4 regions of the Luteibacter aegosomatissinici genome follow, and region 1 is predicted to be linked to each of the others. Evidence: predicted binding sites of a transcription regulator. Region 1 holds the regulator's gene; each other region holds the start of a gene.

Region 1 (4,870 bases):
GGCACGCCGGCCACGGTGCAGCAGCAGGATGAGCAAGGCAACTGGATGCACGGCCGCGCCAGCAACATCGATTACAACAACGAAACCAGCATCGCGATCCTGACGGGCAACGCCCACATCGACCAGCCCAACAAGGGCACGTCCGATGGCGACAAGCTCACATACAACACCGACGACAGCACGATGAAGGGCGAGAGCAATGGCTCTTCCACCATCCATATGACGTTCCAGCCGAAGAACCAGCAGGGCGCCGCTCCTGCTGCGGCCCCGGCCGACACCACGAAGAAGCCCTGACACGATGCTTTCAGCCCAAGGCCTGCAGAAGCGGTTCCGCGCCCGCCAGGTAGTGCGTGATTTCGCCTTCTCCATCCGCGAAGGTGAGGTGGTGGGCCTGCTCGGCCCCAACGGCGCCGGCAAGACCACCTGCTTCTACATGGTGGTGGGCCTGATCCCCGCCGATGGCGGCCAGATCAAGCTCGACCAGCAGGACATTACCGGCCTGCCCATGCATGCGCGTGCCAAGCTCGGCATCGGCTACCTGCCGCAGGAAGCCTCGGTGTTCCGCCGCCTCAGCGTCGCCGACAACATCCTCGCCGTGCTCGAACTGCGCGAGAACATGACGCAGAAGCAGCGCGAAGACGAACTGGAAAGCCTGCTGGATGAACTGAAGATCGCGCACATCGCCGAGCAGAAAGGCATCAGCCTTTCCGGTGGCGAGCGCCGCCGCGTGGAGATCGCGCGCGCACTCGCCGCCCGCCCGCGCTACATGCTGCTCGACGAACCGTTCGCCGGCGTCGATCCGATTTCGGTAGGTGAAATCCAGCGCATCGTGCGCCACCTGAAGGAACGCGGCATCGGCGTGCTCATCACCGACCACAACGTCCGCGAAACCCTGGGTATCTGCGACCGCGCGTACATTCTCAACGATGGCGAAGTGCTCTCTCGCGGCACGCCCCAACACATCCTGGCGGACGAAAAGGTCCGCGAGGTGTATCTGGGCCGTGAATTCCGGATCTGAGGCGGCTTACGCGGTACACGAAATCGGCCAGCCGGCCTAGGCATCCGGCCCGCTGGTTTCGGGGGGCCGCGTGGGGTTAGGATGGCTCGGTAACCCGATCTTGCGAAGGTAATGAAACCCGGACTTCAGTTTCGCCTGCATCAGCAGCTCACGCTGACGCCACAGCTCCAGCAGGCCATCCGCCTGCTCCAGTTGTCGCAGCTGGAGCTTGAGGCCGAACTCCGCCAGATAGCGGAAAGTAACCCGCTGCTCGAGTTCGCCGAAGATGCCGAATCCGAAGCGGATGGCGCCGAGGAAAGCACCAGCTTCGACGAGGCCATGGAATACCGCGCGCGCGACGAGCAGCCCGTCAAGGCCACGCGCGAAGAAGAATCCACCGCATCCCCTTCCGAAGAGCTCGCTCCCGAGTGGGACGACGACCGCTTCCACGGCGAGGCCGGCGATTACGCGGGCGGGCCCTCGCGCAATGGCAGCGGCGACGAAGAAGGCTTCGAGCCGCAGAACGCCGCCCCGGAAAGCCTGCAGCAGCACCTGGAGTGGCAGCTCAACCTGTCCCAGTTCACGCCGCGTGATCACGCGATCGCGACCGCCATCATCCACGTGCTTGATGAGGACGGTTACCTGCGTGACGGCCTGGACGCGGTGCAGGCGGCCCTGCGGGAGTTCCACGCCGATCTCGACGAGATCGAGGCCGTTCGCAAGCGGATCCAGCGTTTCGATCCCACGGGCATCGCCAGCCTGGACCTGCGTGACTGCCTGCTGTGCCAGCTCAGCCAGTTTGCCGAAGAAACGCCGCAGCGCGGGCTCGCCATCCGCATCGTTACCGATGAAATCGAACTGCTGGCGCGCAACGACACCGGCAAGATCGCCCGGCGGCTGAAGGCGGCCGAGGCCGACGTGGCGGTGGCCGCATCGCTCATCCGCAGCCTGGACCCACGCCCCGGCGCGGCCCTGGATGCCACCCCGGTGGAGTACGTCGCACCCGATGTCTACGCCCGCCGTGAGAGCGGCCGGTGGAAGGTAAGCCTGAACCCGGATGCGCAGCCCCGGCTGGGCCTGAACCAGCATTACTGCAACCTCATCGCCCGCGCCCGTGGCGATGACGCCACCTGGATGAAGGGCCAGCTGCAGGAGGCCCGATGGCTCCTGAAGAGCCTGCAATCCCGCGCCGAAACCCTGACCAAGGTGGCCGAGGTGATCGTCCGCCGGCAGAGCGCCTTCCTCGATTACGGCCCCGAGGCCATGCACCCGCTGGTGCTGCGCGAGGTGGCCGAAGAGGTGGGCATGCACGAATCGACCATTTCCAGGGTCACCACGCGCAAGTACATGCACACGCCGCGCGGTACCTTCGAGCTGAAGCACTTTTTCTCGAGCGGCGTGGCCACGGAAGACGGCGGCAGCGCGTCCGCGACGGCCATCCAGGCCATGTTGCGCAAGCTGATCACGGCGGAAGATCCGCGTCGCCCGCTGTCCGACCAGGCCCTCGCGGAGGAACTCCATCGACGCGGTATTCAGGTAGCCCGCCGTACGGTAGCCAAGTACCGGGAAGCGATGCGCATCCCCAGCTCCAGTGAACGCGTGCGCGCCGGCTAAGCGGCGCGGAACCCCATCGGAGGATCACGGTCCCACGTACAACGGTTCAGGAGTGGCACACGGCCATTCCCATCTCGCCGCCACCGAACGGCGGCACCCTCAGCAAGAAGGAGGCGTCATGCAAATCCAGATCAGCGGCCAGCACATCCAGATCACCCCTGCCCTGCGCGAGCGCGTGGAACAGCAAATCGGCCGCTTCGAACGCCTTTTCGACAACATAACGGCCCTGGATGTCGTGCTATCGGTGGATAAGGCCGAGCACAAGGCGGGCGGCACCCTGCACTGTTCGGGCACCCGGCTCCATGCGGAAGGCCTGGCGAGCCAGCAGGACGGCACGATCGGTGACCGCATGTATGCCGCCATCGACGAGATGATCACCAAGCTCGCCGACCAGCTGAAGAAGCACAAGGAAAAGCTCAAGGACCACCACAACAATGAGGTCCGCGAGGCCCGTGCCGCCAGCTAAAGCCCGCCAGCGGGCCTGTGGCACAATATAAGCAAGCCGGCACCCCCGTGTGCCGGCTTTCTTTTTGACAGGAACCCCCGCGTGGATCGGCTCACAGCCCGACAACTCTTCGACGGCGTCCATGAACGGATGGCCCTGCGCTGGATCGCGGGCATGCGGGGCGAAGCCCGTGTGCTGGAGCCCAACGCCAAGCTGAGCCGCCGCCCGTCCCTGGTGGGCTATCTCAACGTCATCTATCCCAACAAGATCCAGATCATCGGCACCGAGGAGCTCAACTACCTCGATGGCCTGGATTCGCGCCAGCGCTGGGAGGCCATCCACAAGATCGCCGCCTACCAGCCGGCCGCGCTCATTGTCACGAAGGACCAGGCCATCCCGCCCGACCTGCGTGAAGTGGCCGAGGAAACCGATACGCCCCTGTGGCAGAGCACCAAGCGCGGGCACGAACTGCTCACCTACCTGCAGTACCACCTGGCGCGCACGCTCGCGCCGCGGGTCACGTTGCATGGCGTGTTCCTCGAGGTGTTCTCCATCGGCGTGCTGATCACCGGCGACCCGGGCTCGGGCAAGAGCGAGCTGGCCCTGGAACTGATCAGCCGCGGCCACCGCCTGGTGGCCGATGACGCCACCGAGTTCACCCTGATCGCACCGGATGTGATCGACGGCGCCTGCCCCGAACTGCTGCAGGACCTGCTCGAAGTGCGCGGCCTGGGTGTGCTCAACATCCGCGAGATGTTCGGCCATACCGCCGTGAAGCCTTCGAAGTACCTGCGCCTGGTGATCCACCTCAAGCCGCTGAAGGATGGCGAGGAAACGGATGCCATGACCCGCCTGACCGGCGATGTCAGCCGCCGCAACGTGCTGGACGTGGACGTGCCCAAGATCACCATCCCGGTCGCCCCAGGTCGCAACCTTGCGGTGCTTGTGGAAGCGGCCGTGCGCAACCATGTATTGAAGAGCAAGGGCATTGATCCCGCCCAGACTTTCATCGACCGCCAGGCGCACCAGATGCGCCGGTTCTCCCCGTGGTGACCCGGTGAACGACGACCTTCTCATCAGCCCCATCATCGAACCCGACGCCATCCACCTGGTCGTGCTCACCGGCATGTCCGGTGGCGGCAAGACCGTGGCCCTGCGTGCGCTCGAGGACCTGGAGTTTTACTGCGTCGATAACATGCCGGCGGAGCTCATCCCGCAGCTGGTCGCCGCGGTGAGCCAGGGTGAGCACGGGCCACGCCGGCGCATTGCCGTGGGCGTGGACGTGCGTAACCGCCGCTCCGACCTGGAGCGCATGCCGCATGTGCTGTCGGAGCTTTCCAGCGCCGGGGTGCACGTGCACCTCATCTTCCTGGATAGCCGCGACGACGTCCTGATCAAGCGCTACTCGGAAACCCGGCGCCGCCACCCGCTGGCCGCCGAGCGCCTTTCCCTGGCCGACTCCATCGCAGAGGAGCGCCGCCTGCTCCGGCCGCTGGTGTCCATCGCCGAAAAGGTGATCGACAGCTCCGACCTCAACGTGCACCAGCTGCGCCGCCTGTTTGCCACCGGCTATGCCGCGGCCAGCGACGGCACGACCCTGCTGTTCGAGTCGTTCGCCTACCGCCGGGGCCTGCCCTCGGATGCGGATTTCGTCTTCGACGCCCGCTGCCTGCCGAACCCGCACTGGGACCCGCGGCTGCGCCCGTTCTCGGGCAAGGACCAGCCAGTGCGCGAATACCTCGACGCGCAGCCCATCGTCGGCGAATACTATGACGACGTGGCGCGTTGGCTGGATACCTGGCTGCCACGCTTCG
Region 2 (4,870 bases), 880 kb from region 1:
GGTTCGCATACACCGCCTGCATGGGCAGCGACGATTCCATGAACGATGTGCTACCCGTACTGGTGTTGCCTTCAAACCCCACCGGGGTCTTCATGAAGCCAACACGTACTGCGCCGGCATCCTCGCCTAACACGGCCTTGGTCTGCAGGCGGAAGTAGACATCCAGCCAGGTCTTTGCCTGGAAATCGTAGTTCGCCGTGGCGTCATAGACGCCCTTTTTCCGGATGAAGAAGCCGAACTCCTTGCGCCGGTTGGTCTGCGAGTCCTCGTAGGTACCTTTGTCGTTCTCGAAACGATCCACGTCGAACTGGTATTTCAACGCCAGGCCAAAGTCCGTGCCATCGGCGAAGACATAATGGGTCGGCCAGTTGCTGCGCCAGTCGTAGGTATTGCGCGGCGCATCGTCGGCCACGGCACAGGCGCTGCCAGCCAGCGCCAGCACGGCGAGGATCGTCTTCTTCAAGGTAGTACCCCTTCCAACCCGCCGGATGCGTGGCGGCTTCAGCAAAAAAGTAGCAGCCGACGCAGGCTTCTACGTCAGTAATAAAGCCCAGACCGTCACAAAACTGTCATCTGGCCCTGCTGCATCGGCCGGAAGGGGCACGACTTGAGCGAAATCTCAGCGGAACAATCCATTCTGTAGAAAAAAAAGGGGAGCCGAAGCTCCCCTTCCTTCCTCACCCCGAGGAATGCGATCAGATCGCGTAGTACATCTGGAACTCGAGCGGGTGGGTGCTCGCGCGGTAGCGGGTCACTTCCTGCATCTTCAGCGCGATGTAGCCGTCGATGAAGTCATCGGTGAACACGCCGCCCGCCTTCAGGAAGTCGCGATCCTTGTCGAGGGCCGACAGGGCCTCGTCCAGGCTCGCGCACACCTGCGGGATGTTCTTCTCTTCTTCCGGCGGCAGGTCGTACAGATCCTTGTCGGCCGGTGCACCCGGGTCGATCTTGTTCAGGATGCCGTCCAGGCCAGCCATCATCAGCACGGTGAAGGTCAGGTAGCCCGACTGCATCGGATCCGGGAAGCGGATTTCGATGCGGCGACCCTTCGGGCTGGCCACGTACGGAATACGGCACGAGGCCGAGCGGTTACGCGCCGAGTAGGCGAGCATCACCGGGGCTTCATAGCCCGGCACCAGGCGCTTGTAGCTGTTGGTCGTGCTGTTGGCGAAGGCGTTGATGGCCTTGGCGTGCTTGAAGATGCCGCCGATGTACCACAACGCCGTCTGCGACAGGCCGCCGTACAGGTCGCCCGCGAACAGGTTCTCGCCGTTCTTCGACAGCGACTGGTGCACATGCATGCCCGAGCCGTTGTCGCCGACGATCGGCTTCGGCATGAAGGTGACGGTCTTGCCGGCCTGGTGGGCGACGTTCTTGATGACATACTTCATCGTCATCAGTTCGTCGGCCTTCTTCACCAGCGTGTTGAAGCGGGTGCCGATCTCGCACTGGCCCGCGTTGGCCACTTCGTGGTGGTGCACTTCCACCACCTGGCCCAGCGACTCGAGCACCTTGCACATGTCGGCGCGCAGGTCACCCAGGCTATCCACCGGGCTGACCGGGAAATAGCCGCCCTTCACGCCCGGGCGGTGGCCGGTGTTGGTGCCGTCGTACTTGTACCGCGACGACCATGCGGCTTCTTCGGAGTTGATCTCGTAGAACACGCGGCCCATGTCGTTCTGCCAGCGGATCGAGTCGAAGATGAAGAACTCGGGTTCCGGGCCGAAGAAGGCGGTATCGGCAATGCCGGTCGACTTCAGGAAGGCTTCGCCACGCTTGGCGATCGAGCGCGGATCGCGGCCATAGGCCTGCATGGTGCTCGGCTCGAGCACGTCGCAATGCAGGATCAGCTGCTTGTGGGCGCTGAACGGATCGAGGTGGGCCGTTTCCGGGTCCGGCATGAGGACCATGTCGGATTCATTGATGCCCTTCCAGCCCGGGATCGACGAACCGTCGAACATCTTGCCGTCTTCGAAGGTGCCTTCGTCGATGGCGTGGGCCGGGAACGTGACGTGGTGGTGCTTGCCGAGCATGTCGGCGAAGCGCAGGTCGACGAATTCGATTTCCTCGTCCTGGATCAGGTTCAGCACTTTGGAAGCGGCGGACATGGGCAAACCTCGGAATTAGGTATGTGGGCGCAGGGCTTATAGCAATCGCTATGCCAGCGGCTCCGGAGCGACGGACCGGCCTGGAACAAGCCCCGGCATCATAGAACGCCTAAGTGACATGTGCAGGATTGCACCTAAATGGTGCATTGGTTTGGCTGGTGCACCAATCCGGCCGAGGACGTTTTCCGCCCGAAGGGCGAACGGCCACCGTCCGGGTCGATCCGGACATGCTCGACCTTGCTGGTGCCGACGATGCCCCTACGCCCCGAGAACACGCACGTTTGCAGCGCGTGCAAATTCCAACAATCGCGCCTCATGCTCGCTGCGTGGGATAAGCCACGCGGTGTTGCGGCCGATGAATACATACACGGTGTGGGCCGACACGCAGACACGCTCCACGTTCTTCCACGTAACTTCCAGGCTGTCGCCGTCAAAGTCGCAGCGCATATGTAACGGAGTCGCCGTGAACCGAAGCGGCCCGCCACTGCGCGTTTTGTTGAACAGCTGCCGTGCGCTCTTCAATGACATCCACACTGACATCGCGAGCATGGACACGACGAAGCCGCCGATGGCAGCGGGAACGAGTGGCGCGTGACGGATGCCCTGGGGGAAGCACAAGAAAATCAACAGCCAAAGGCCGATACCCGCTAGCAGGAGCTTCCCTCCGGGTGTCCATCGATACATGCCGATCATGCTTCGACGAATCGTCGGCAACGTAGGCTGCGATTCGATCACCAGTACGTCTTCCATGCCCCTGCTCCTTAGGTTGTGGCAGTACTGCCGTATCAGTATGCTCACCTAAATACGTCACCCAGGGAAGGTCAATGGCGCAAGATATCCTCATCATACGCTGTGATCGGACGCTGTCCGGGCTCCGGCGTAGTGTGCTCGGTATGTATCGCTGGCTACCAGACGGTGTTCTGCTGCTTGCAACGACCATCCTGATGGCGGCGATGTGTCTGTCCGACCACGGCCGCAACCCCCTGCTCAATTGGATGCCGATGCTGGTGTTCATCGCCGTCATGCTGGCGCTGGTGGTCCCACGCTACCTGAAGATCGCCAGAAAGCTGTATTTGCAGAGCCGGGAACATGGGCCGCCCGAATTCACCGTGACGGCAGAGCGCATCCGTTGCGACAACGCGGGCAATAGTGCGGACCTGAAATGGGACTCGGTACATAGCGTGTGCGTTTCCCCGCACACGCTCTACATTTTCGTCAACCGACGGTGCGCATGGTTTGTTCCGCGGGGTGCCCATGACGAACGTTTCCTCGCCATGGTCCGAAAGGCGAACGTCCGCGTCCGTGGCCCTAAGGGGCGGATATAGTGCCGGCACAAACAGGGATAGGGGGCACCGGATGATCGATCTCGTCGTGAATATCGGGGCTGGGTCCCGGGTGGCAAGGATCCGGCTCGCCTTACAGGTGGGCGCGGCAGGCCTGTGGCTCGCGTCAACGGCCAGCATGGCCGCTGGTGCCTCGCCATCCAACGCACCGCCCACCTACGCGGCGTTCGTTGAGCAGGCACGGAAAGCATCGACCATGACCGATCCGCTACAGCGGTGCCTGGCCATGCCCGATCCACCCGGCTCCCATTGGCACCCCGCCGGTGTCGAGGCGTATTGCCGCTACCGCAACTATAAGACCTTGAGCGGACCCGAGATCAGCCGACTGATCGCAGCGGGCAAAGGCGCGGCCGTCGACAAAGCGTTCGAAGACTACCTGCATGGCCAGATGACCGATCCGACGCAAGCCGGATTGCTCGACATCGCGGTCATCAATGCGGGCTTCAGGAGGTCGACGCCCGGCATGCGCAAGACGATTGATGCGTGGATGCACCAGCGGCCACATAGCGCGTTTGCTGTCGCAGCCAGCGCCATGCAGTACACCGGTGCCGCATCGATCGCGCGCGGCTCCGCGTACGCCGCGGATATGACGGACGAACAACGGCATGGCATGCATGAACAGGCGGGGCTCGCCCGGCGCGAGTTCGCCCGAGCGGCCACGATGACGCCCGCGGTGCCGACAATGTACTCGGATATGTTCGTAATCGGACGCCTTACCGCCGACAACGAATATTCAATCGCTGCCATGGAGAAAGGCATCGCCCTGGACAGGATCAGCGTGGCCATGCGTATCACGGCCGCCGGGATGTCTTCGCGCAAGTGGGGAGGCAGCCAGGGCTGGCTGCTCAAGCTCGAAGACGATGCGACATCGCTCGCACCCGAGCACCCGCTATTGTGGGTCGCGGCAAGCCGGGCCCACATCGCAGAGATCAATGAGCGGCCAATCTGCCCGGCACCAGGGGCACGTTTTGCGGAAGCGGGCAACGATGTGGCGACAGCCACGGCGCTCGCCGAGCTTTCGTCCGATGCCCGGCGGGCAAATCGTCGCGAGGATGCCGTCATCTTCGCCCTCGAATCCCTGCGCTTCGACGACAGCTCGTACGGGGCCCTCTACACGCTCGGGCAGGCCAATTCGCGCAATATCCGTGACCCATGGGCGACTGACATACTCAGGCGCGCCGCGAGGAATCATCCGACCGATCCAGACGTGCTCGGCGTGGTCGGCGCGTGGATGTACTACTCCGGCAACATGAATGACGCCCCCGGCCTCCTCGATGCCGCATTCAAAATGGGTAACCGCGACACCTGGGTGCTGTCGGTCATCGGCAATTATTACTTTCTCAATGCAAAGCGCTATGACCGCGCCGCGGCAGTCGCCGACCGCCTCATCGAGGTAGATCCGGACATGGCTTCGGGCTA
Region 3 (4,870 bases), 2.3 Mb from region 1:
GCTGCAGAACCTTGATCAGGCGGCAGGAAGTTTCCTCGATACGCGCACGCAAATTGGCGCGCGCATGAATACGCTCGATCAGCAAACCAGCCTGGGCTCGGACATGAAGCTGCAGTACGACAGCACGCTGTCCGATCTGCAAGATCTCGATTACGCCAGCGCCGCGAGCAAGTTCTCACAGCAGCAGACGGCACTCGATGCCGCGCAGCAGGCATACGTAAAGATGCAGAACCTTTCGCTCTTCAATTACCTCAAGTAATTCGACGGCGCTGTAGGGGCGCGCTTGCGCGCGATCACGCGCAAGCGCGCTCCTACAGGGCTCCGAAAGTCAGAACGCGTTAGACGTTCACTAAGGATGGTTTTGCCGGGCGGTCGCCACCACGCCACGGTTTCTTGCGACACCTTGGGTTGACCTTTTCCACCAACGGCACGGTTGCCGGCCAGGAGCCTCTGGCCGGATTTCCACACAAGGAAGCGAAAAATGGGCCTAAACCCCGGCGCGAAAGTGCCGATACCTCCCTCGACAGTGGCTGGGCAGAGCTCCTTTCACTGCCCCGTCAAAAAATAACTGTTGACAGGTAGAAAAAGTTCTCAAGTTTCCTCCCGGCGTGCCGTAAACCTCTCTGAGGCGGAAGGCTTCCCTATCGGAACCCCGCCGGAATACGCCGCACCTACTCCGGCAATTCGGTTCCGCTACCAAAGGATCAAAACGATGTCTCTGACCATCAACACCAACATCATGTCGCTGAATGCTCAGCGCAACCTGAACACCTCGCAGACCAAGCTGGCTTCGGCCATCGAGCGCCTGTCGTCGGGTAACCGCATCAACAGCGCGAAGGACGACGCCGCCGGCCTCGCCATTTCGACCCGCATGACCACCCAGATCAACGGCCTGAACCGCGCGGTGCAGAACGCCAACGACGGTATCTCGCTGTCGCAGACCACCGAGTCGGCCCTGGACGAAGTCACGAACAACCTGCAGCGCATCCGCGAGCTGGCCGTGCAGTCCACCAACGCTTCCAACTCGGACAGCGACCGCGCCGCCCTCGATTCCGAAGTGCAGCAGCGCCTGTCGGAAGTGACCCGTATCGCCACGCAGACCAACTTCAACGGCATGAAGGTGCTGGACGGCTCGGCCCAGAACCTGAGCTTCCAGGTCGGTGCGAACGTCGGTGAAGTCATCAATGTCGGCCTGGACAAGGGCATGAAGGCGTCGCAGGTTGGCCAGCTGGCCACCGGTTCGCTCGCCAAGGCGACCTTCCCGACCGGCCTGGACCTGAAAGCGGGTGACCTGACGGTCAAGGTCGGCACCGCCGGCACTGCGGTCAATGTCGCCGCCGGCCAGTACAACAGCGTTTCGGATCTTGCCGCGGCGATCAACACGGCGGCCGGCTCCAGCGTGGCTACGGTCGACAGCACCACGGGCGAGCTCTCGGTGTTGGGCGGCACGACCGACGACATCACGTTCGCTGGCACAGCCAAGACGGCTCTTGGCATCACCGACTACACGGCGAGTGCTACCCCCGCCGCGGCCGTCTCGACCAAGGCAGTCGCCGGCACGGCGACGTCGATCACCCTGGCGAAGGGTGACCTGTCGCTCAGCGTCGGTGGCACCTCGCTCGACATCGAAGGTTCGTTCAAGTCCATGCAGGACGTGGCCGATGCGATCAACTCGCAGTCGGGCAAGGGCATCAACGCCTACGTTGCACAGGACGGCTCGCTGAAGTTCTCGTCCGCCCAGGCCATCACGGTCAAGGCTACGACGGGCACCGGCGCCGCCACCCTTGGCTTCCCGACCACCTCGACGACCTACGCCGTGGACGACAATACGACCCTGGCCGACTCGAACATCAAGACGGTTGACGGCGCCAACGCCACCATCAACCGCATCGATGCGGCCCTGCAGTCGGTATCGGACCTGCGTTCGCAGCTCGGCGCCGTGCAGAACCGCTTCGAGTCGACCATCTCGAACCTGCAGAACATCTCGCAGAACCTGACCTCGTCGAAGTCGGCCATCACCGACGCCGACTTCGCCCAGGAAACCGCGAACATGTCCTCGGCGCAGATCCTGCAGCAGGCTGGCGTCTCGGTGCTCGCCACCGCGAACTCCTCGCAGCAGATCGTGACCAAGCTCCTCGGCTAATCGCCCGGAGCTCCGCCTCCCCGGGAGTGATCCCGGGGTTGGCAGGGTAATTGCTTAAGTTGCCCCGGGTGGCCCTGCGCGCAGGGTCACCCGTCGGCAAATTGGCGCCCAGGGCAGTGAGGCGTCTTCTAAGGAGAGTCTCGTGTCCACCAATCCGATCACCCTGGGTTCCAGCTCGATCGACGTAGCGTCGATCGTTTCCAACCTCGTGGCGAACAAGCGCGCAGCGAAAGACAAGCAGCTTTCCGACGCCAGCACCACCAACACCACCCAGATTTCGGCCATCGGCAACTTCACGTCGTCGCTGACCAGCCTGCAGAGCGCCATCAAGGCGCTGACCGATGGTTCCGCGTTCACCACGCAGAAAACCTCGGTGGGCGACTCCACCATTCTCTCTGCCTCTGCCGACGACACGGCGGTGCCCGGCAACTACAACATCGTGGTGAGCAAGCTCGCCACGGCCCAGAAAACGACGTCAAGCGCCATTTCCAGCTCCACAGCCGCCGTGGGCAGCGGCACGCTGACCATTTCGGTCGGCGGCAAGTCCATGAGCCTGGACATCGGCACCACGGGCAACTCGCTCCAGGATATCCGCGACAAGATCAACAAAGCATCGGATAACCCGGGCGTCTCGGCCAGTATCGTGACGGGTAAGGACGGTGCGCACCTCGTGCTGAACTCCACGTCGACCGGTGCGGCCAATGCCTTCACGGTCACCGCGAGCGGCGGCGATGGTGGCCTTTCGCAGCTGGCCTTCGACCCTGCGACGGGAACCCCGACGACCAAGGCTCAGGACGCCGAGTTCACGATCGACGGCACGGATGTGACCAGTGCCACGAACACGGTCGCGTCCGCCCTCGATGGCGTGACCCTCACGCTGACCAAGGAAGGCAGCAGCAGCGTCAGCATCACCAACGACACCTCGGCGGTGACCACGGCCATGCAGAGCCTGGTCACGGCGTATAACTCGTTTGTCTCCACCTACCAGACCCTGACCAAGTACGACTCGACCAATAACCAGGTCGGCGCCCTCATCGGCGACGCCACGGTCATGTCGCTGAAGAGCCAGGTCACCAACCTGCTGGGCGGGCAGGGCGTTTCGTCCAACGGCGGCCCCAGTTCGCTGAGCGACCTGGGCGTGTCGTTCCAGGTCGATGGCACCCTGGCCTTCGATTCCAGCAAGCTGACCAAGTTCATGGCCTCCAATCCCAAGGAGACCCAGAACCTGCTTAGTGGCGATAACGGCATTGCGCCGAAGCTCGACAAACTCATTACGAGCTGGACCTCCAGCTCGGGCATCCTCACCCAGCGCACCGCCAACCTGAATCAGAAGGCGAAGGACATTGCGCAGCAGCAGTCGGACTACGACGTGACGATGCAGGACTACACCACGCGGCTCACGACGCAGTACACGGCGCTGGACACCATGATGACCAAGCTCAGCAGCACCAGCAGCTATCTCCAGCAGCAGTTCGATTCGCTGAACAACTCGAACAAGTAAGCCAGGCAGGAACGATAAGACATGGCACTGGGATACTCCCGCGGCGCAGGCGCCTACCAGCAGATCCGCACCGGCGGCGGCATCGAATCCGCTGACGCGCACGGCCTGATCACCCTCCTGATGGATGGCGCCCTCGAGCGCATCCGCCTGGCAGTCGCGTGCATCGCCACCGGCAACGTTGCTTCGCGCGGCGAAGCCATCTCCAAGGCCATCGAAATCATCGGTGGCCTGCAGGCCGCCCTGAACCACGATATCGAGACCACGCTGGTCGAGCGCCTCGATGCGCTGTATGACTACATGAGCCGCCGCCTGCTGTTCGCCAACCTCCATGCCGATACGCTGGCCCTGGAGGAAGTGGCGACGTTGCTTGGCCAGGTTCGTGATAGCTGGGTAGCCATTCCGGCGGAAGATCGCCAGGCGGTAGGGGCAGGGGCATGAACACCGTCGCTTTCTGTGACCTCGATCGGGTCCTTTCGCTCACGGAGGCCATGCATCACGCCGCTTCCGAAGGGCGCTGGGACGACCTCACCGAACTGGATGCTGAGCGGGACCCCGTGCTTCGCGCCGGCACCATGCGCCCAGCCCCGGAAACCCTGGAGTCACTCAAGTCCATCATGCTGATGGATAACCTCATCAAGGATCTGGTCTCCGCCGCACGCGACGAGACGGCGCTGGCCCTCGATGCCGGGCGCCGGGTCCGTAAGGCAGTCGCTGCGTATACTTCGTTCTGATCTTCCCAAACGGGGGCGGGCCCATGAGCGATGTAGCGTGGAAGACATTTTCCGAACGTGTGACCTGGGATGGCCGGTTTCACGCTACGTGTGAGCCCGCCGCACCCCCGGCTGCGGCCGCGCTGGCCTCCATCAACGACCGTAACGCCAACGTCCTGGTGGCCGTCGCCGCCCTGATGGACCGCCGCGTGGATATCGGCGAGGACGACAATGCCCTCAGCCAGGAAGTGGCCAGGCTGGACGCCAAGCTCAACGTCCTGATGGAAATCGTGAATCGCCTTTTATTGCCCCAGTCGGCCCTGCCGCCGCGCATTTCCTTGCGCTTCAACGGCCTCGGGGCGGTCCTGCCCTGGGAGGGGCTGCCGCCGGTCGGCCAGCCGGTTCTGCTGAAACTCCACTTTGACGTGGTCCGGGCGCTCCCTCTTGAGCTACCGGGCATCCGCCAGGCCGGGCCCTTGGACGGCAAGGGCTTCGTGGCCTTCGAGGGCCTCTCCG
Region 4 (4,870 bases), 2.3 Mb from region 1:
CTTCACCAACGCTGACGTGGTCGTGGTGGGCCTGATCGGCGAGCGTGGCCGCGAAGTCAAGGAATTCGTCGACCACACGCTGGGTGAAGAGGGCCGTCGCCGCGCCGTGGTCATTGCCGCGCCCGCCGATGCGCCGCCACTTTCGCGTTTGCGGGGCGCCCAGGTGGCCACCGCGGTAGCGGAGCATTTCCGCGACCAGGGCCTGAAAGTGCTGCTCCTGATGGATTCGCTGACCCGCTACGCCCAGGCCCAGCGTGAGATCGCACTCGCCATCGGCGAGCCGCCGGCCACCAAGGGTTATCCGCCGTCCGTGTTCGCCATGCTGCCCGCGCTGGTCGAGCGTGCGGGAAACGATGCGCAAGGCCGCGGTTCGATCACCGCGTTCTACACCGTGCTTACCGAGGGCGACGATTACCGGCACGATCCGATCGCCGACTCTGCGCGCGCGATTCTCGACGGCCACATCGTGCTCTCGCGCGATCTGGCCGAGGCGGGGCATTACCCGGCCATCGATATCGAAGCGTCGATCAGCCGCGTGATGCACTCGGTGGTGAGCAAGGATCACATGCGTGCGGCGCAACGTTTCCGCCAGGTGTATTCGGCGTATCGCCAGCAACGCGACCTCATCGCCGTGGGCGCCTACAAGCAGGGCAGCGATCCGCGGACCGACGAGGCCATCGCGCTTTACCCCAGGTTGTCAGCCTTCCTGCAGCAGGAAACCGATGTCCCTGTTTACCTCGATGAGGCCGAAGCCGGCCTTGTCGACGCCGCGAAGGCCAGCTGATGCCGTCCCGTGCCGACCGCCTGCAGCCCGTCGTGGACCTTGCCGCGGAGAAGGCGGAGGAGGCGACGCGTGCATTGGCCGTGCAGCAGCGCGCCGTGGCCGATGCCGAGCAGCAGCTCGCGGAATTACGCCGCTACCGTAATGAATACGCCGAGATGCCTTCGGGCATAGGCGTCGCCGAGCTGCTCAACCGGCAGCAGTTCCTGCAGAAGATCGACATGGCCATCGTGCAGCAGTTGGGTGAGGTGCAGCGCCGCGAGCGCGCCCTCGAGCGTGCGCGTGGCGACTGGGCCGAGGCGCGCGGCCGCGCGAAGGCACTGGATTCGGTTACCGCAAAGTATCGCGAACAGGAACGCAAGACCCAGGATCGCCGGGAGCAGGAACAAGCCGACGAACGCTCCCAGTACCGCCGTACCCCAAGGCGGGAGGCATGACGTGCGCCACGCTACGCCTCCCGTCGATCGACCCTATCGAGCCAAACGCATGAACAACGCTTCGCTTCTCCTCAACGCGGCCCGGCCCACGGCTGCCACGCATACCTCGTCGACCGGAAACGCGTCGACCCAGGGCGCGTCGGCGAACGACGCGACCACGGCGCGCAATGGCTTCGACCATGCACTGGACGCGGCGCGCGCGGAAACGCATCAGCAGACCGCGACGCACACCGCGGCGGCCACCCACAACGCATCCGATACCCATAAGCCGGCGGCTAACCATCGGGATTCGGACACGAAAAACGAAGCGAAAGCCCCTGCGGATAAGCCGGCCAGCAAGGCGTCGGGCACGAAGGGCGATGACGCCTCGACGGATAAGGATGACGATGCCGACGCCAAGGACGATACCAACGGCTCGGGCGACACATCGTTGGCGTCCTCCATGCTCGCGCTTATCGGTGTGCCGGTGCAGGTCACCCAGGTGGCTGCAGCGGCGCTTGGGGCTGCCAAGGGCGTTGCCACCGGCAACCCTGCGGAAGCCCTGGCGGCCCTCACGGGCGGCAAGGGTGAACCGGCCGATGCGGCGGCCGCCGCAAAGGACGGCGGTTTGAATGCACTACCTGCGGCTACCGCGGGCGCGGGCGATACCGCGGCAGTCGCCGCCTCGCCGTTCGCAACGTTGTTGGCTACCGAGGGCGCCACGACGCATGCGGGCAAGGATGACGCAAAGACCGCGGACCTGACGGCTGCCAGCCCCATGCCGCTCGCGCATGCAGGCCAGGCGAGCCAGGCCAACGGCCCGGTGCAGTTGCAGGCCACGCAGGCAGCCACATCGCCGCAGTTCTCCCAGGAACTGGGTGAGCAGATTTCGTGGATGAGTTCGGCCGCCGGTGACGTGAAGGAAGCGCGCATCAAGTTGCACCCGGAAGAGCTGGGCAGCATGGATGTGCGCGTGAACGTCGATGGGGGCAAGGTGAACGTGGCGATCATGGCGCAGCACCCGGCGGCCGTGCATGCCGTGCAGCAGACGCTCTCCAACCTGGACAGCATGCTGGCGCACCACGGCCTTTCGCTCGGTAACGCCGAGGTCAACCAGGGCGGCGCGCAGCAACAGAATGGCGGCAACCCGGGGCAGGGGCAGGGCGGCACGGCCGGCCAAGCCGAAACCGGCGCCGATACGCTGGTGACCGCCGCTACCTCGCGCGTGTCTCGCGGCCTGGTGGATGAGGTGGCGTGACTCACGGGCGTGACGTAATGACGTCACGCGTCAATTTTCCGCCAACCACGTCAATACGTGCCGTTGGCCGAAAAACGCTTTGAAATGCGGGTTGGGCTGGCCTCTCACCTACTGTGCTTCATGGCACGCCGCTTGCAACAATACCTGCGGGGCCCAGGGGGCCAGCCACACAACGCATCCGCATCAATGAGGTTTCACCCGCATGGCCACGGCAAAGAAAGAAGGCGAAGTCGTTAAGAAGAAGGGCAAGGGCAAGTTGCTGATCATCGTCGCGCTCCTCGTGCTGGCGGCTGGCGGCGGCGGTGCTTTCTTCATGCTGAAGGGCGGCCACCCGAAGAGCGCCGAACAGGCCGCCGCGGATGCCGCCAAGGCCAAGCCTGCCGTTTACCTGCAGCTCGATCCGGCCTTCGTCGTTAACTTCCAGGACGAGGCCGCGCTGCGCTTCCTCCAGGTCGGCGTCAACGTCATGTCGCACGATCCGGAAGCGATCGCCGCCGCGAAAGAGGCCGATCCGGAGATCCGCAACGCCCTGCTCATGCTGTTTTCGGCCCAGGATGTGAAATCGCTTTCCGACGTGAAGGGCAAGCAGAAGCTCCAGGCGGCTGCCCTGGCGGAAGTCCAGCGCGTGCTGAAGGAAAAGATTGGCCGCCCGGGCGTCGATGCCCTGTATTTCACCAGCTTCATCATGCAGTGACGGGAGCCGTCCGGCCATGAGCGATATCCTCACCCAGGAAGAAATCGACGCCCTGCTGGCGGGCGTGGAGGGCGGTTCCGTCGAAACGGAACTCGAGCCGCCGCCGCCCCCGGGCTCGATACTCGATTACGATTTCACCCAGCAGGACCGTATTGTTCGCGGGCGCCTGCCGACCCTTGAAATGGTCAATGACCGTTTCGCCCGTTATTTCCGCGCCAACCTGTTCAACGTGCTGCGCAAGTCGTGCGAAGTCTCGGTGCTGGGCGTGAAGATGACCAAGTTCAACGAGTACGTCCATTCGCTGGCCGTGCCGAGCAACCTGAACCTGGTGCGCATCAAGCCCCTGCGCGGTACCGCGCTCATGGTGTTCGAGCCGCGCCTGGTATTTACGGTCATCGATAACTTTTTCGGCGGTGATGGCCGTTTCCATGCGCGCATCGAAGGCCGGGATTTCACCCCGACAGAAAATCGCGTGATCCAGATCGTGCTGGCCGAGGCGTTCGGCGCCATGGCCGAGGCCTGGGCGCCGGTGCTGAAGATGCAGTTCGAGTTCCTGAATTCCGAGATCAATCCGCAGTTCGCCAATATCGTCAGCCCGACCGAGACGGTGGTCGTCTCGCGTTTCCACGTGGAGCTTGACGGCGGCGGTGGTGAAATCCACCTGACCCTTCCGTATTCCATGGTGGAGCCGATCCGTGAGTTGCTGGATGCCGGCGTGCAGAGCGACCGGGCAGAGCGCGATGAGCGCTGGATCCAGAACCTGCACGAGGAAATCCTGGACGCCGAGGTCGAAGTCACCTCCATGCTGGCCGAGGCCCGCCTGACCATCGGCGACTTCCTTCACCTGCGCAAGGGCGACATCATCCCCATCAGCATGCCGGACCTGGCGACGGTCTTTGCCGAAGACGTGCCTATTTTCCGCGGACGCATGGCGAACGCGGCTGGCAACAAGGCCGTGCAGTTCGAAAGCCACATGCGCCGATCGGGCGTCAAGCCGGCCCCGCTGCCGACCGCGACCCCCGAACCCGCCTGATTGGTGTTGCCCGGCCCCCGCGCCGGCCCCTCCTGTAGGAGCGCGCTTGCGCGCGATTGGGTGCTCGCCGCGAGCACCCAATCGCGCAAGCGCGCTCCTACATTTGTTTCGGCACCACGCACGGATCACCGGTGGGTTTTTACGACGTCAACTGACCGTCACGGTGACTAACTGCCGTCGAGCGTCAGGTTTCCGCCGTGACCGACATCCGGCCGAATATGTACCTTCGTTAAGCTGCTGAACCAGCAAGATAAAACGTCATTCCGCCACGTGCCAAAAGCATGGCACGCCGTTTGCTTCCATGGGTACGTCATCCCAGCAACGCACCGGATACTCGGACATGAACGAACCCACCATCCTCGAACCCGTCGACGGCGCCGCCGATCTCACCAAGAACATGGGCCTGGGCAGCGACGTCAATCTCGATGTCATCCTCGATGTCCCGGTCACCATGGCCATGGAAGTGGGCCGTACCAAGATCAGCATCCGTAACCTCCTCCAGCTCAACCAGGGCTCGGTGGTGGAACTCGACCGGGCTGCCGGCGAGCCGCTCGACGTCTTCGTGAACGGCACCCTCGTCGCCCATGGCGAGGTGGTGGTGATCAACGAGAAGTTCGGCATCCGCCTGACCGACGTGATCAGCCCGGCCGAACGCGTCCGCAAGCTCCGCTGAGGGCCGACCATGCGC

The links. The regulator sigma-54, encoded in region 1, starts transcription at its own class of promoters, with help from an activator protein. The targets are predictions, from matches to a motif close to TGGCACGNGCNTTGC.
Region 2: glnA (type I glutamate--ammonia ligase) is a predicted target of sigma-54. The motif match lies at 2,150-2,164, and genes of this name have one in related genera.
Region 3: fliD (flagellar filament capping protein FliD) is a predicted target of sigma-54. The motif match lies at 2,183-2,197, and genes of this name have one in related genera.
Region 4: L2Y97_RS16775 (flagellar basal body-associated FliL family protein) is a predicted target of sigma-54. The motif match lies at 2,577-2,591, and genes of this name have one in related genera.

Annotation. Positions count from the first base shown of each region.
Region 1 covers NZ_CP095742.1:1,046,046-1,050,915, reverse strand. The annotation lists gene lptA (lipopolysaccharide transport periplasmic protein LptA) at 1-294, shown strand, start outside; gene lptB (LPS export ABC transporter ATP-binding protein) at 299-1,018, shown strand; gene L2Y97_RS04625 (RNA polymerase factor sigma-54) at 1,130-2,611, shown strand; gene hpf (ribosome hibernation-promoting factor, HPF/YfiA family) at 2,730-3,077, shown strand; gene hprK (HPr(Ser) kinase/phosphatase) at 3,207-4,109, shown strand; gene rapZ (RNase adapter RapZ) at 4,183-4,870, shown strand, end outside.
Region 2 covers NZ_CP095742.1:161,210-166,079, reverse strand. The annotation lists gene L2Y97_RS00765 (OprO/OprP family phosphate-selective porin) at 1-463, opposite strand, end outside; gene glnA (type I glutamate--ammonia ligase) at 696-2,108, opposite strand; gene L2Y97_RS00755 (YcxB family protein) at 2,367-2,858, opposite strand; gene L2Y97_RS00750 (YcxB family protein) at 2,933-3,433, shown strand; gene L2Y97_RS00745 (tetratricopeptide repeat protein) at 3,465-4,870, shown strand, end outside.
Region 3 covers NZ_CP095742.1:3,741,392-3,746,261, reverse strand. The annotation lists gene flgL (flagellar hook-associated protein FlgL) at 1-259, shown strand, start outside; gene L2Y97_RS16840 (flagellin N-terminal helical domain-containing protein) at 713-2,143, shown strand; gene fliD (flagellar filament capping protein FliD) at 2,286-3,644, shown strand; gene fliS (flagellar export chaperone FliS) at 3,666-4,082, shown strand; gene L2Y97_RS16825 (flagellar protein FliT) at 4,079-4,375, shown strand; gene L2Y97_RS16820 (PilZ domain-containing protein) at 4,399-4,870, shown strand, end outside.
Region 4 covers NZ_CP095742.1:3,730,331-3,735,200, reverse strand. The annotation lists gene fliI (flagellar protein export ATPase FliI) at 1-784, shown strand, start outside; gene fliJ (flagellar export protein FliJ) at 784-1,218, shown strand; gene L2Y97_RS16780 (flagellar hook-length control protein FliK) at 1,268-2,455, shown strand; gene L2Y97_RS16775 (flagellar basal body-associated FliL family protein) at 2,658-3,149, shown strand; gene fliM (flagellar motor switch protein FliM) at 3,166-4,182, shown strand; gene fliN (flagellar motor switch protein FliN) at 4,580-4,855, shown strand; gene fliO (flagellar biosynthetic protein FliO) at 4,865-4,870, shown strand, end outside.